2 regions of the Paraburkholderia sp. EG287B genome follow, and region 1 is predicted to be linked to the other one. Evidence: riboswitches for the same ligand, from Rfam matches in the RefSeq annotation. Region 1 holds a riboswitch; the other holds the start of a gene.
The links. Region 1 has a riboswitch for thiamine pyrophosphate ahead of thiC (phosphomethylpyrimidine synthase ThiC). Riboswitches for the same ligand answer to the same signal wherever they lie in the genome.
Positions count from the first base shown of each region.

Region 2: it holds a riboswitch for thiamine pyrophosphate, as region 1 does, so the genes downstream of both, AB4Y40_RS33175 (FAD-dependent oxidoreductase) here and thiC (phosphomethylpyrimidine synthase ThiC) in region 1, are expected to answer to the same signal.

Region 1 covers NZ_JBFRCG010000001.1:487,932-493,593, forward strand. Annotated here, with positions in the region: gene AB4Y40_RS02175 (GreA/GreB family elongation factor) at 68-475, shown strand; TPP riboswitch at 573-702, shown strand; gene thiC (phosphomethylpyrimidine synthase ThiC) at 807-2,738, shown strand; gene AB4Y40_RS02185 (glycine zipper 2TM domain-containing protein) at 2,951-3,172, shown strand; gene AB4Y40_RS02190 (hypothetical protein) at 3,516-3,881, shown strand; gene AB4Y40_RS02195 (L-lactate permease) at 4,111-5,662, shown strand, end outside.
Region 2 covers NZ_JBFRCG010000021.1:72,258-77,919, forward strand. Annotated here, with positions in the region: gene AB4Y40_RS33160 (MFS transporter) at 44-1,339, opposite strand; partial or broken gene AB4Y40_RS33165 (SDR family NAD(P)-dependent oxidoreductase) at 1,630-2,028, opposite strand; gene AB4Y40_RS33170 (ABC transporter ATP-binding protein/permease) at 2,082-3,839, opposite strand; TPP riboswitch at 4,149-4,263, shown strand; gene AB4Y40_RS33175 (FAD-dependent oxidoreductase) at 4,512-5,660, shown strand.

The sequences.
Region 1 (5,662 bases):
TGCGCGATTTCGCCCGCCGGCCCTCGCCGTTACCTCGAATCTTTTCTGGATCGCAAGGAAAACTGCCATGTCGAAGAAAATCCGTTACTTCACCGAACTCGATGTTGCCCGTCTCGAAAGATGCGCCGCCGAACCCGGCGCCGCCCCCGCGCGCCAGGCCATGCTCGACGAGCTGCTCGAACACGCCGTGATCGTGGAGGCGCGCGACATGGCCGCCAACGTCGTGACGATGAACTCGCAGGTCACGCTCGTCGATGAGCGCAACGGCGCCTCCCTCACGTACACCGTCGTCTATCCGCATGAGGCGAACGTCGACGCCGGGCGCCTGAACGTGTTCTCGCCCGCGGGTCTCGCGCTCCTCGGCGCGAAGCGCGGCAACGCCGTGCGCTTCACGACGCCGGGCGGCGCGGTCGAAACGCTGAAGATCGAACGCATCCTGTTTCAGCCGGAAGCCTCGCAGGATTTCACGCTGTAAGTTCCGCCGGCACGAAACACCGCGCCACACCGTGCCTGGCACATCGCACGCGAGATGACACTTGCCAGATCGTCGCAGCGCGGTGTATCGTTTGGCCTTGCTTACGCGGGGGTCCTGCGTCATGCGCCGCATCGAACGAAAGTCGTGCAGCGTATTGCGCGGGTGAGAAATACCCTTTGAACCTGATCTGGATAATGCCAGCGCAGGGAAGCGTCCGGACTTCGCAACATCGCTCAGTGCCTCATCTCATCACAGCGAAGTCCGTCCACGTTCCGTCTCGTCTCCTGCTAAGCCGCTGTTCCCACTTTGCTTTGCATGGAGAGAGAGACGCATGAACGCGAATCCCAAGTTCATTTCCGCCAACGCGCACGTCGACGAAGCCGCGATCGCGCCGCTGCCCAATTCCCGCAAGATCTACGTGACCGGGTCGCAGCCCGATATCCGCGTGCCGATGCGCGAGATCACGCAGGCGGATACGCCCACGGGCTTCGGCGGCGAGAAGAATCCGCCGATCTACGTCTACGACACCTCGGGTCCGTACACCGACCCTGAAGCGAAGATCGACATTCGCGCGGGCCTGCCCGCGCTGCGTCAGAACTGGATCGAAAAGCGCGGCGACACCGAAGCGCTGCCGGGCCTCTCCTCCGAGTACGGCCGCGAGCGCGCCGCCGACCCCGCGACGGCCGAGCTGCGCTTCCCCGGCCTGCACCGCACGCCGCGCCGCGCGACGGCCGGCAAGAACGTCACGCAGATGCACTACGCGCGTCAGGGCATCATCACGCCGGAGATGGAATACATCGCGATTCGCGAGAACCAGCGCCGCGCCGAGTATCTGGAAAGTCTCAAGGCCAGCGGCCCGAACGGCGCGAAGCTCGCCGCGATGATGGGCCGCCAGCATCCGGGCCAGGCGTTCGGCGCAGCCGCCTTCGGCGAGAACGCGCTCAAGGAAATCACGCCCGAGTTCGTGCGCGACGAAATCGCGCGCGGCCGCGCGATCATTCCCGCGAACATCAACCACCCGGAAAGCGAGCCGATGATCATCGGCCGCAACTTCCTCGTGAAGATCAACGCGAACATCGGCAATTCGGCGGTCACCTCGTCGATCGGCGAAGAAGTCGACAAGATGACGTGGGCGATCCGCTGGGGCGGCGACACGGTCATGGACCTCTCGACCGGCAAGCACATTCACGAAACGCGCGAGTGGATCATCCGCAACTCGCCGGTGCCGATCGGCACGGTGCCGATCTACCAGGCGCTCGAAAAGGTCAACGGCAAGGCCGAAGATCTCACGTGGGAAATGTTCCGCGACACGCTCATCGAGCAGGCCGAGCAGGGCGTGGACTACTTCACGATCCACGCGGGCGTGCGCCTGCAGTACGTGCCGCTCACCGCGAACCGCATGACGGGCATCGTCTCGCGCGGCGGCTCGATCATGGCCAAGTGGTGCCTCGCGCATCACAAGGAGTCCTTCATTTACGAGCATTTCGAAGAGATCTGCGAAATCATGAAGGCCTACGACGTGAGCTTCTCGCTCGGCGACGGTCTGCGTCCCGGCTCGATCTACGACGCCAATGACGAAGCGCAGCTCGGCGAACTGAAGACGCTTGGCGAGCTCACGCAGATCGCGTGGAAGCACGACGTGCAGGTGATGATCGAGGGCCCGGGCCACGTGCCGATGCAGCTCATCAAGGAGAACATGGATCTCCAGCTCGACTGGTGCAAGGAAGCGCCCTTCTACACACTCGGGCCGCTCACCACCGACATCGCGCCGGGCTACGACCACATCACCTCCGGCATCGGCGCCGCGATGATCGGCTGGTTCGGCACGGCCATGCTCTGCTATGTCACGCCGAAGGAACACCTGGGCCTGCCGAACAAGGACGACGTGAAGGAAGGCATCATCACGTACAAGCTCGCGGCGCATGCGGCCGATCTCGCGAAGGGTCATCCGGGCGCCCAGGTGCGCGACAACGCTTTGTCGAAGGCGCGCTTCGAGTTCCGCTGGGAAGACCAGTTCAACCTCGGCCTCGACCCGGACAAGGCGCGCGAGTTCCACGACGAAACGCTGCCGAAGGACTCGGCCAAGGTCGCGCACTTCTGCTCGATGTGCGGCCCGCACTTCTGCTCGATGAAGATCACCCAGGACGTGCGCGACTTCGCGGCCAAGCAAGGCGTGAGCGACGACGAGGCCCTCAAGAAGGGTATGGAAGTGAAGGCGGTCGAGTTCATCAAGCAAGGCGCCGAAATCTATCAGCGCCAGTAAGCGCTGACTTCGGGCCGACTCAGGGCTCACTACGCCCCGGCGGGCGCTCGCCGTCCGCCGAAACATTTTCTAACGACTCCCACAACTCTCTGACAAGCGCACACACCCGGATACGGGTCGCGTGGCTAGGATGGGGATATCGAAGGTGTGGCGTGCGCGCCAGCGCACGTCGGACCGCCCACTCGAACGCATCATGCGTGGGGAGTCGAACAATGAATACGCTCAAACGTGCACGCACGCTACTCACGGTGACGACACTCGTCGCCGTGCTGGGCAGTCTTGGCGCTTGCGACAACATGTCGAGACGCGACCGCGATACGGTGATTGGCGCGGGCGTGGGCGGCGTGGCCGGCGCGGCGATCGGCGGCAATGCGCTCTCCACCGTGGGCGGCGCAGCGGTGGGTGGCGTGATCGGCAATCAGGTTGGCAAGTAAGTGGCAAACAGGCATTAGCGCCAGTACGAAGCGACGATGCGGCTGCACGACTGGCCGCACGATCGAAGCGACGGCACGCAACAGAAACGACACGGCAGGCAACACGCCATCCCAGGCGTGCATCAGGGAAGGATGCGCGGCGCAGACCCTCACGGGCTGCGCCGCGTTTGCTTGGGTCGATGCCATCGCAGCCACCGTGCTACGCGAAATATTCGGTTAACGATGCACAACACAAAGCGCGTTCGTACGGCGTAAGCTCAAGCGATCAGACGGCTCGGGCCTGATGGCGATCATCCTGCGCGGCCGTTCGCCACTCGCGGAGCCCGCCATGTAACGTCCGTCTGTGTTTGTGATCGCCGCCGCGAGCGCGCTCCCCGCGCTTTCCGGCTGCTACTACTACGCCCCCTACGGCTACCCGCCCTACTACTACGGCACCGTGCCCGTCGCGGCCACCCAGCAGGAAACCGTAGTCGCGCAAACGGCGCCGAACCCGGCTCCGGCCGCCATGCCCGACTCACAGTATCCGGGGCCGCTCTATCCTTCGCCGCCCGTGGCGATCGCCGTGCCCGCGTGGCCGGCCTATCCCGCTTATCCCGCCGCGTATCCCGCGTACTACCCTTACCCCGCGTACGGCTGGGGCTGGGGCGCGCCCGCCGTCTCGTTCGGCTTCGGCTACTGGGGCGGCGGCGGTGGGCACTGGCATCACTGACGCTCACGCTGCGCGCCACGCCGGCAAATGCGCCGCAAAACAGTGCCGGACCGTACTTTCCCTCCTTGACGCTCCCGTGTCGTTATCTATCCTCCAAGTGGGCTAGCGGGGATTGAAGCACCGCCTTAACTCGGCCACCTGGCCGCGCACTGAACTCCACAGCCGACGACGCGCCCCGGCGCACGCTGTCACTGCTGCGCCGATAACGAACCAGCATAAAGGAGACGTGATGTTCCACCAGCTGTTGACCCCCATCGGCAATTCGCTGCTGTTTTCGTTTCTGATCGCCGTGCTGCCGATTCTCACCGTGCTCGCCCTGCTCGGCTGGGCGCGGCGGCCCGCATGGCAAGCCTCGCTAGCGGGGCTCGTAGTCGGTCTGATCGTCGCGATCGGCGGCTGGCAGTTTCCGGTCAATCTCGCGATCAGCTCGGTGCTCGCGGGCGTGGTGTTCGCGCTCTGGCCGGTGATGTGGATCGTCGTCACCGCGATCCTGCTCTACAACATCGCGCTGCGCTCAGGCCGCTTCGCGGCCTTTCGCATGTGGCTGCTCGACAATCTGCCCAACGACCGGCGCATCGTGCTCGTCGTGGTCGGCTTCTCGTTCGGCGCCCTGTTCGAAGGGATTTCCGGCTTCGGCACGCCGATCGCTATCACAAGTTCGCTGCTCATCATGCTCGGCTTTCCGACGCTCGAGGCGCTGACCTTCACGCTGATCTTCAACACGGCGCCGGTAGCGTTCGGCGCGCTCGGCGTGCCGATCACCGTGCTCGGCGCAGTCACGCACCTGCCCTCCGATCTGCTCGGCCAGATGGTCGGCCGCCAGTTGCCGTTCTTCGCGTTGCTGCTGCCGTTCTATGTCATCGCGATCTACGCGGGCATGGGCGGCATGCTGCGCATCTGGCCGGTGCTGCTCGTCTCGGGCGGCAGCTTCGCCCTCACGCAGTTCGTCACCGCCAACTTCATCAACTACAGCCTCACCGACGTGCTCTCGTCGCTCGTCTCGCTGATCCTCACCATCCTGTTCCTGCGCGTGTGGAAGCCCGCGTCCGATCCGCGCTTCGCCATCAAGGTCGATCGCGCGAAGGAAGCGCGCGGCGCCGTGCCGGGCGCTCAGGGCTGGTATCCGTGGATCATCGTCGCGGCCGTCGTGATCATCTGGACCGTCGCGAAGGTCTTCACGATCGGCGAGGTGAAAGTGCCGTGGCCGGGCCTCGACAAGGCCGTCTACATCACGCTCTACAACACGCCCTATGGCGCGATCTGGGACTTCCAGCCGCTCGCCACCGGCACGGCGATTCTCGTCGCGGCGATCATCACCGCATTCGTCGTGCGCCTGAAGCCCGCCGATTTCGGCGTCGCGATCGTCGATACCTGGGTGCAGACGCGCATCGCCATCCTCACGGTCGCGACGATCGTCGGGCTCGCGTTCCTGATGAACTACTCGGGGCTCACGTATACGCTGGGTCTCGCGGTGTCGTCGGTCGGCGCGTTCTTCCCGCTCGTTTCGGCCTTCCTCGGCTGGGTCGCGGTGTTCCTCTCAGGCAGCGACACCTCGGGCAATGCGCTGTTCGGCAACCTGCAGGTGGTGGCCGCGAAACAGCTCAACCTCAACCCGATCCTGATGGCGGCGACCAACTCGTCGGGCGGCGTCATGGGCAAGATGATCTCGCCGCAGAACATCGCGACGGGCGTCGCCACTACGGACCTCAAGGGGCAGGAAGGCATTGTGTTCGCGAAGACCTTCAAGCACTCGATCCTGTTGACGGTGCTGCTCGGCATTC
Region 2 (5,662 bases), on a different contig from region 1:
CGCACAACAGGGAGGGACGGTCGGTATTGCAGCATGTTCGCGCTCATCGTGCAGTGGACTCCGCAGACGCTCGCTCGCTACCTGCAGCAGGCACTTCCTCGGTCAGCGCCTTGCCCTTCGTCTCCGGCAGGCACAGCGCCGCGACGATCACGAGCAGATAGCCCGCGCCGGCCACCACGCCGATCGACTTCACCAGCGAGGTGGTTTGCGCGAACGTGCCTACGAGAATGGGGAAAAACGAGCCGAGCCCGCGTCCGAGGTTGTAGCAGAAGCCCTGGCCCGAGCCGCGGATCGCGTTCGGGTAAAGCTCCGAGAGATACGCGCCCACGCCCGCGAAAATGCCCTGCACGACGATGCCGAGCGGAAAGCCGAGCAGGAGCATGGCGGTGTCGGTGATGGGCAGCATGGTGTAGGCCATGCCGAGCGCAAACGAGCCGATGGCGAACAGGATGAGCGAGGCGCGCCGGCCGATCTTGTCGCACAGGATCGCGCCGACGATGTAGCCCGTGAACGAGCCGACGATCAGCACGATCAGGTAGCCGCTCGTGTTGAACACCGAGAGGTGGCGCACCGTCTTGAGGTAGGTGGGCAGCCAGGTGGTGATCGCGTAGTAGCCGCCGAGCATGCCGGTGCACAGCGCGCTGCCTAGCAGGGTAGTGGCCAGATGCGCGGGCGCGAAGATCTGCATGAAGTGGCTTTGCACCGCGCCGCTTTCGCGCGCCCGGCGCGTGGCGACGAACACGTCGGGGTCGCTCACGTTGCGGCGCACATAGAGAATCCAGAGCGCAGGCACGATGCCGATCCAGAAGCACGCGCGCCACGCGTATTCCTCAGGCAGCAGGGCGAAGAAGGCCCCGTACAGGATGGCGGCCGCGCCCCAGCCGAACGACCAGCTGCTCTGCACCGTGCCCACGGCCTTGGCGCGATGCTGCGGCGAGCGGATCGTTTCGGCCATCATCATCGTGACGACCGTCCATTCGCCGCCAAAGCCGATGCCCTGCAGCGTGCGCGTGGCGAGCAGTTGCCAGAACGAATGCGTGAAGCCGGAGAGGCAGGTGAAGAGCGCGAAGGTGGCGATGGTCCACTGCAGCACGCGCACGCGGCCGTAGCGGTCGGCGAGGATGCCGGCGAGCCAGCCGCCGATCGCCGACGAGATCAGCGAGCTGGTCGCGATCATGCCGGCCTCGCTCTTGCTCATGCCCCAGGTCGCGATGAGCGTCGGGATCAGGAACGAGTAGATCATGAAGTCGAACGCGTCGACGGCGTAGCCGCCGAATCCCGCGTAGAGCGTGCGCCGCTCGCGCGCGTTCAACTCGGTGAACCAGTGAAAGTAGCCCATCGCGTGTCTTCCCCCATATTTGTTGTGCGCGCAACGAACCGGGCGAGCGGCCCGTGCGGCGCTTGCGACCCGGCCGACGCAGCACGCATTGGGTGGCGTGTGCGCTTGACGCTGGAGGGCTGCGCGGTGCGACGCCGCCCGTCTCCGGTGTGCTGGAGGGGTATTTTACGGTGCGAAACCGCGCGGAGGCGAGGGGCAATTTGGGGGCGCCCGCTATCGTTGTATTCCGATATTTAGTTCGGGTTTAGTTCGATAGCGAGCGAACGATGGCGCGCCGGAACCGCTCGGCGCTAGAGCGTGAGCCCGCCGTCGACGTGGATCACCTGGCCGGTGATGTGGCGTGCGGCGTCCGAGAGCAGGAAGGCGATGAGTTCGGCGACATCGGCGGGATCGGCCACGTGTCCGAGCGGCGTTTCCTGCGCCGCGCGCTCCCACACCGGCGCGTTTTCCGGCGTGGGGCCCTTGTCCTTGCGCGTATAGCCGGGCGCGACGCAGTTCACGGTCACGCCGTGCGGCGCGAGTTCGGCCGCCGCGGTTTTCGCCAGGGATTCGAGCGCGGCCTTCGCGGCGGCGGTGGCCGCGAACGGCGCGCCGGCGCGGTAGCGGTGCGCGACGAACGAACTCAGCGCGACCACGCGGGCGTGCGCCGAGCGTTCCAGCGCCGGCTGCGCGCGTTGCACGAGCGCCGCGCCGATACCCGAGCCCGCGCCCGTGATCAGCACGACGCGCGCAGCGCTTGCGCTCACGCGGCAACCCGCTCTTCGGGCATGCGCTCGATCTCGAGCGTGTCGTGGTGGTACGCCGCGAGCGACTCGCGGTGCGCGACGCTCACGATCGCCGCCTTGGGCAGGCGCTCCATGAACAGCTTGTAGAGCCGGCTTTCGTTGTCGGGGTCGAGCGCGCTCGTCGCTTCGTCGAGGAACAGATAGTCGGGCTTGTGCAGCAGCACGCGCGCGCCCGCAAGGCGTTGCTGCTCGCCCGGCGAGAGCACGCGCGTCCAGTGCGCCGATTCGCCGAGACGATCCACGTACTCTTCTAGGCGGCAGGCGCGCAGCGCTTCGCGGCAGTCTTCGTCGCTGTAGTCGTCGGCGGGCGAGGGGTAGGTGAGCGCCGCCTTGAGCGTGCCGATGGGCAGATAGCTCTGCTGCGGGATGAACATCATGCGCGCATCGACAGGCGCGTCGATCGAGCCTTCGCCGAACGGCCAGAGGCCCGCGAGCGCGCGCATCAGCGTGCTCTTGCCGGCGCCCGAGGGGCCGCGCACGAGCCAGCGCGAGCCCGGCTTGATGGCGATGTCGCGCACTTCCGAGAGCGGCGTGCCGTTGGGCAGCGAGAGCTTGAGGTGCTCGGTGGCGAGCTCGTTGTTGTCGATGAAGTGCAGGTTGATGCCGCCGTGCTCGGTGGCGGGCGAGACCGATTCCTTCAGGCGCGGCGAGTGCACCACACGCACGAATTCGCGCAGACGATTCACGGTAGCGCGCCATTCGACCAGCGTGGAGTAACTGTTGATGAACCACGAGAACGAGTCGCTCACGGTGCCGAACGCCTGCGAGATCTGCATCAGCACGCCGAACGTGAAGGCGCCCGCGAAGTAGCGCGGCGCGGCCACCACGAGCGGGAAGATGATGGCGATCTGGCCGTAGAAGCTCAGCACGAAGGTGAGGCGCTTCGTGTACTTCATCACGCGCCACCAGTTGTCCTTGATGTGTGCGAAGAGGCCTTGCGCGTTGCCGCGCTCGGTGTCCATGCCGTCGTAGAGGGCGATCTGCTCGGCGTTTTCGCGCAGGCGGATCAGGCCGAAGCGGAAGTCCGCTTCCACCTTTTGTTGTTGATAGTTGATCGACACGAGCGGGTGACCGACTTTCTGGATCACGAGCGAGCCGAACACGGCATAGAGTGCGGCGGCCCACACCATGTAGCCCGGAATGGCGAGCGGCTGCCCGCCCAGCGTGACGGTGAGCGCGCCCGCGAGCGTCCACAGGATCGTGATGAACGAGATGAGCGTGACGACCGTCGAGAGCAGGTCGAGCGTGAGCGACAGGGTGGTCGTGGCGAACGACTGGAGGTCGTCGCTGATCCGCTGGTCGGGGTTGTCGGCGAGGCGGTCGCGCTCGATGCGGTAGAACGCGCCCTTGCCGAGCCACTCGTTCAGGAACCGCGTGGTGAGCCACTGACGCCAGCGAAAGCCGAGCATCTGGCGCAGATACCGGCCATACACCGCGAGGATGATGAAGCCGAACGCCAGTTCGGTGAAGGTCATCAACAGCGGCGGGAAGCGCTTGACGTCCTTGGCCTGCAACGCGTTGTAGAACTCCGCGCTCCAGCCGTTCAGGCGCACGTTGATCCACACGACGAGCAGGTTCATCACGATGATCGCGACGAGCAGGCCCCAGGCGATCCAGCGTTCCTCGGAGACCCAGTAGGGCTTGATCAGGCTCCACGCGGTGATCTTCTGATGCTCGTTCTGATCGGGCGTGGCGCGGGCAGGTTGGTTGGTCATGTGCGTCCTGAAGGTGTGGCGGCCCGCTGGGGGCATGCGCCGCGCGCCGCACGGCGGCAGCGTTGCAGCGATTTTTGCAGCGATTCTGTCGTCGGGCGCTTAAGTGAGTCTTAACGGGTCACAGGCGGAGCCAAAACCGGCGCCAGGCGTGGACAAAAGCGCACGCCGGCGCCGCCGTAGCGTGGCGCCCATTGTCTCACCGCGCGGGCTTGCGAGGCGAAAGAGGCAGGTTCAGGGCATTGTGCCAGACCACGTCCCCCGGTTCCGTCGAGGTTTGCGGGCCGCGCGCCTTTTGTGGTCTAATCGTCGTTGACGAAACAGGGGTGCTTCACCGGTATGCCGGGCATGCCGCCAGTGAGGCTGAGAGAAACCCTTTGCACCCGATCCGGGTAATACCGGCGCGGGAAGTTTCCAGAAAGTCTTGGCCGGCGCCCAGCCTGGGTTTTGAAAAGGTGGGGGCGCTAGGTTTCCCGCCGGGCTGCGCTTTGGGCGCATGGGTTCGTACGCATTCCGTACGGGCCGTCTGCGCCGCATAGCCTCCACGGTCGGCCTTGCCAGCCGGTTTCGTCCTTGGGTACGTCTGCTGCTGCCGTACGGAAAGGATACGATGACCGCCTATTCTCTTTGTTCCCCGATTCTTATCGCGCTCGCCTTGCGTGACGGAGCATCGTCATGAGCCGCGGCCGCAACCATAACGTGGGCGGCGTGCCCGACTTCGCCGTGCTCGGCGGCGGCCTGAGCGGCCGGCTCGTCGCGTGGCGTCTGGCCGGCGAGGGCCATCGCGTCGCGCTTTATGAGCGCGGCGGCCCCGAAGGCGGCGAGGCCGCCGCCTGGGTCGCGGCGGCCATGCTTGCGCCGCTCGCGGAGGCCGCTGTCGCCGAACTGCTCATCACCGAGCTTGGCGTCGCGTCGCTCGAAACCTGGCCGCGCATCCTGGCCGAGCTGCCGGAGCCCGTGTTCTTCCAGCGCAACGGCACGCTCGTGGTCTGGCATAGCGCCGATCGCACCGAAGCCCCGCTCTTCGAGCGCCGCGTGCGCGCGAATGCGCCGCGCTCGCTCGCCGATGCCAACTTCGTCGCGCTCGCGGGTGCGCAGCTCGACGCTGCCGAACCGGCGCTCGCCGGGCGCTTCGCGCGCGGCTGGCTGCTCGAAGGCGAGGGCCAGCTCGACAACCGCCAGGCCCTGGCTGCGCTGGCGGCGGGGCTCGCCGCGCGCGGCGTGGCTACCCACTGGCACACCACGGTCGACGAGGCCAATCCGCCGCCCGCGCGCGTGACGATCGACTGCCGCGGGCTGGGCGCCAAACCTTCGCTGCCGGGGTTGCGCGGCATTCGCGGCGAAGTCGCGCGCGTGCACGCGCCCGGCATCACGCTCACGCGCCCGGTGCGGCTCCTGCATCCGCGCTATCCGCTCTATATCGCGCCCAAGGAACACGATGTCTTCGTGATCGGCGCGACCGAGATCGAAGGCGAGGACCGTTCGCCCGTGAGCGTGCGCTCGGCGCTCGAACTGCTGAGCGCGGCGTTTGCGGTGCATCCGGCGTTCGGCGAGGCGCGCATCCTCGAGTTGAATACGCAGTGCCGCCCGACGCTGCCCGACCACCGCCCGGCGCTCATCTGGGACGGCAAGACCACGCTGCGCGTGAACGGCCTCTATCGGCACGGCTTCATGATCGCGCCGGAAGTCGCCGATGAAGCCGCGCGCGTCGCCCAGGCGCTGCTCGACGCCCGCGTGAGCGATGCCGATTCCTTCGAGTCGCTGCGCCGCGCGTCGCGCTGGGGCGAGATGCTGCACGCGCAGGGCGCGCACGAGCCGGCCTGACG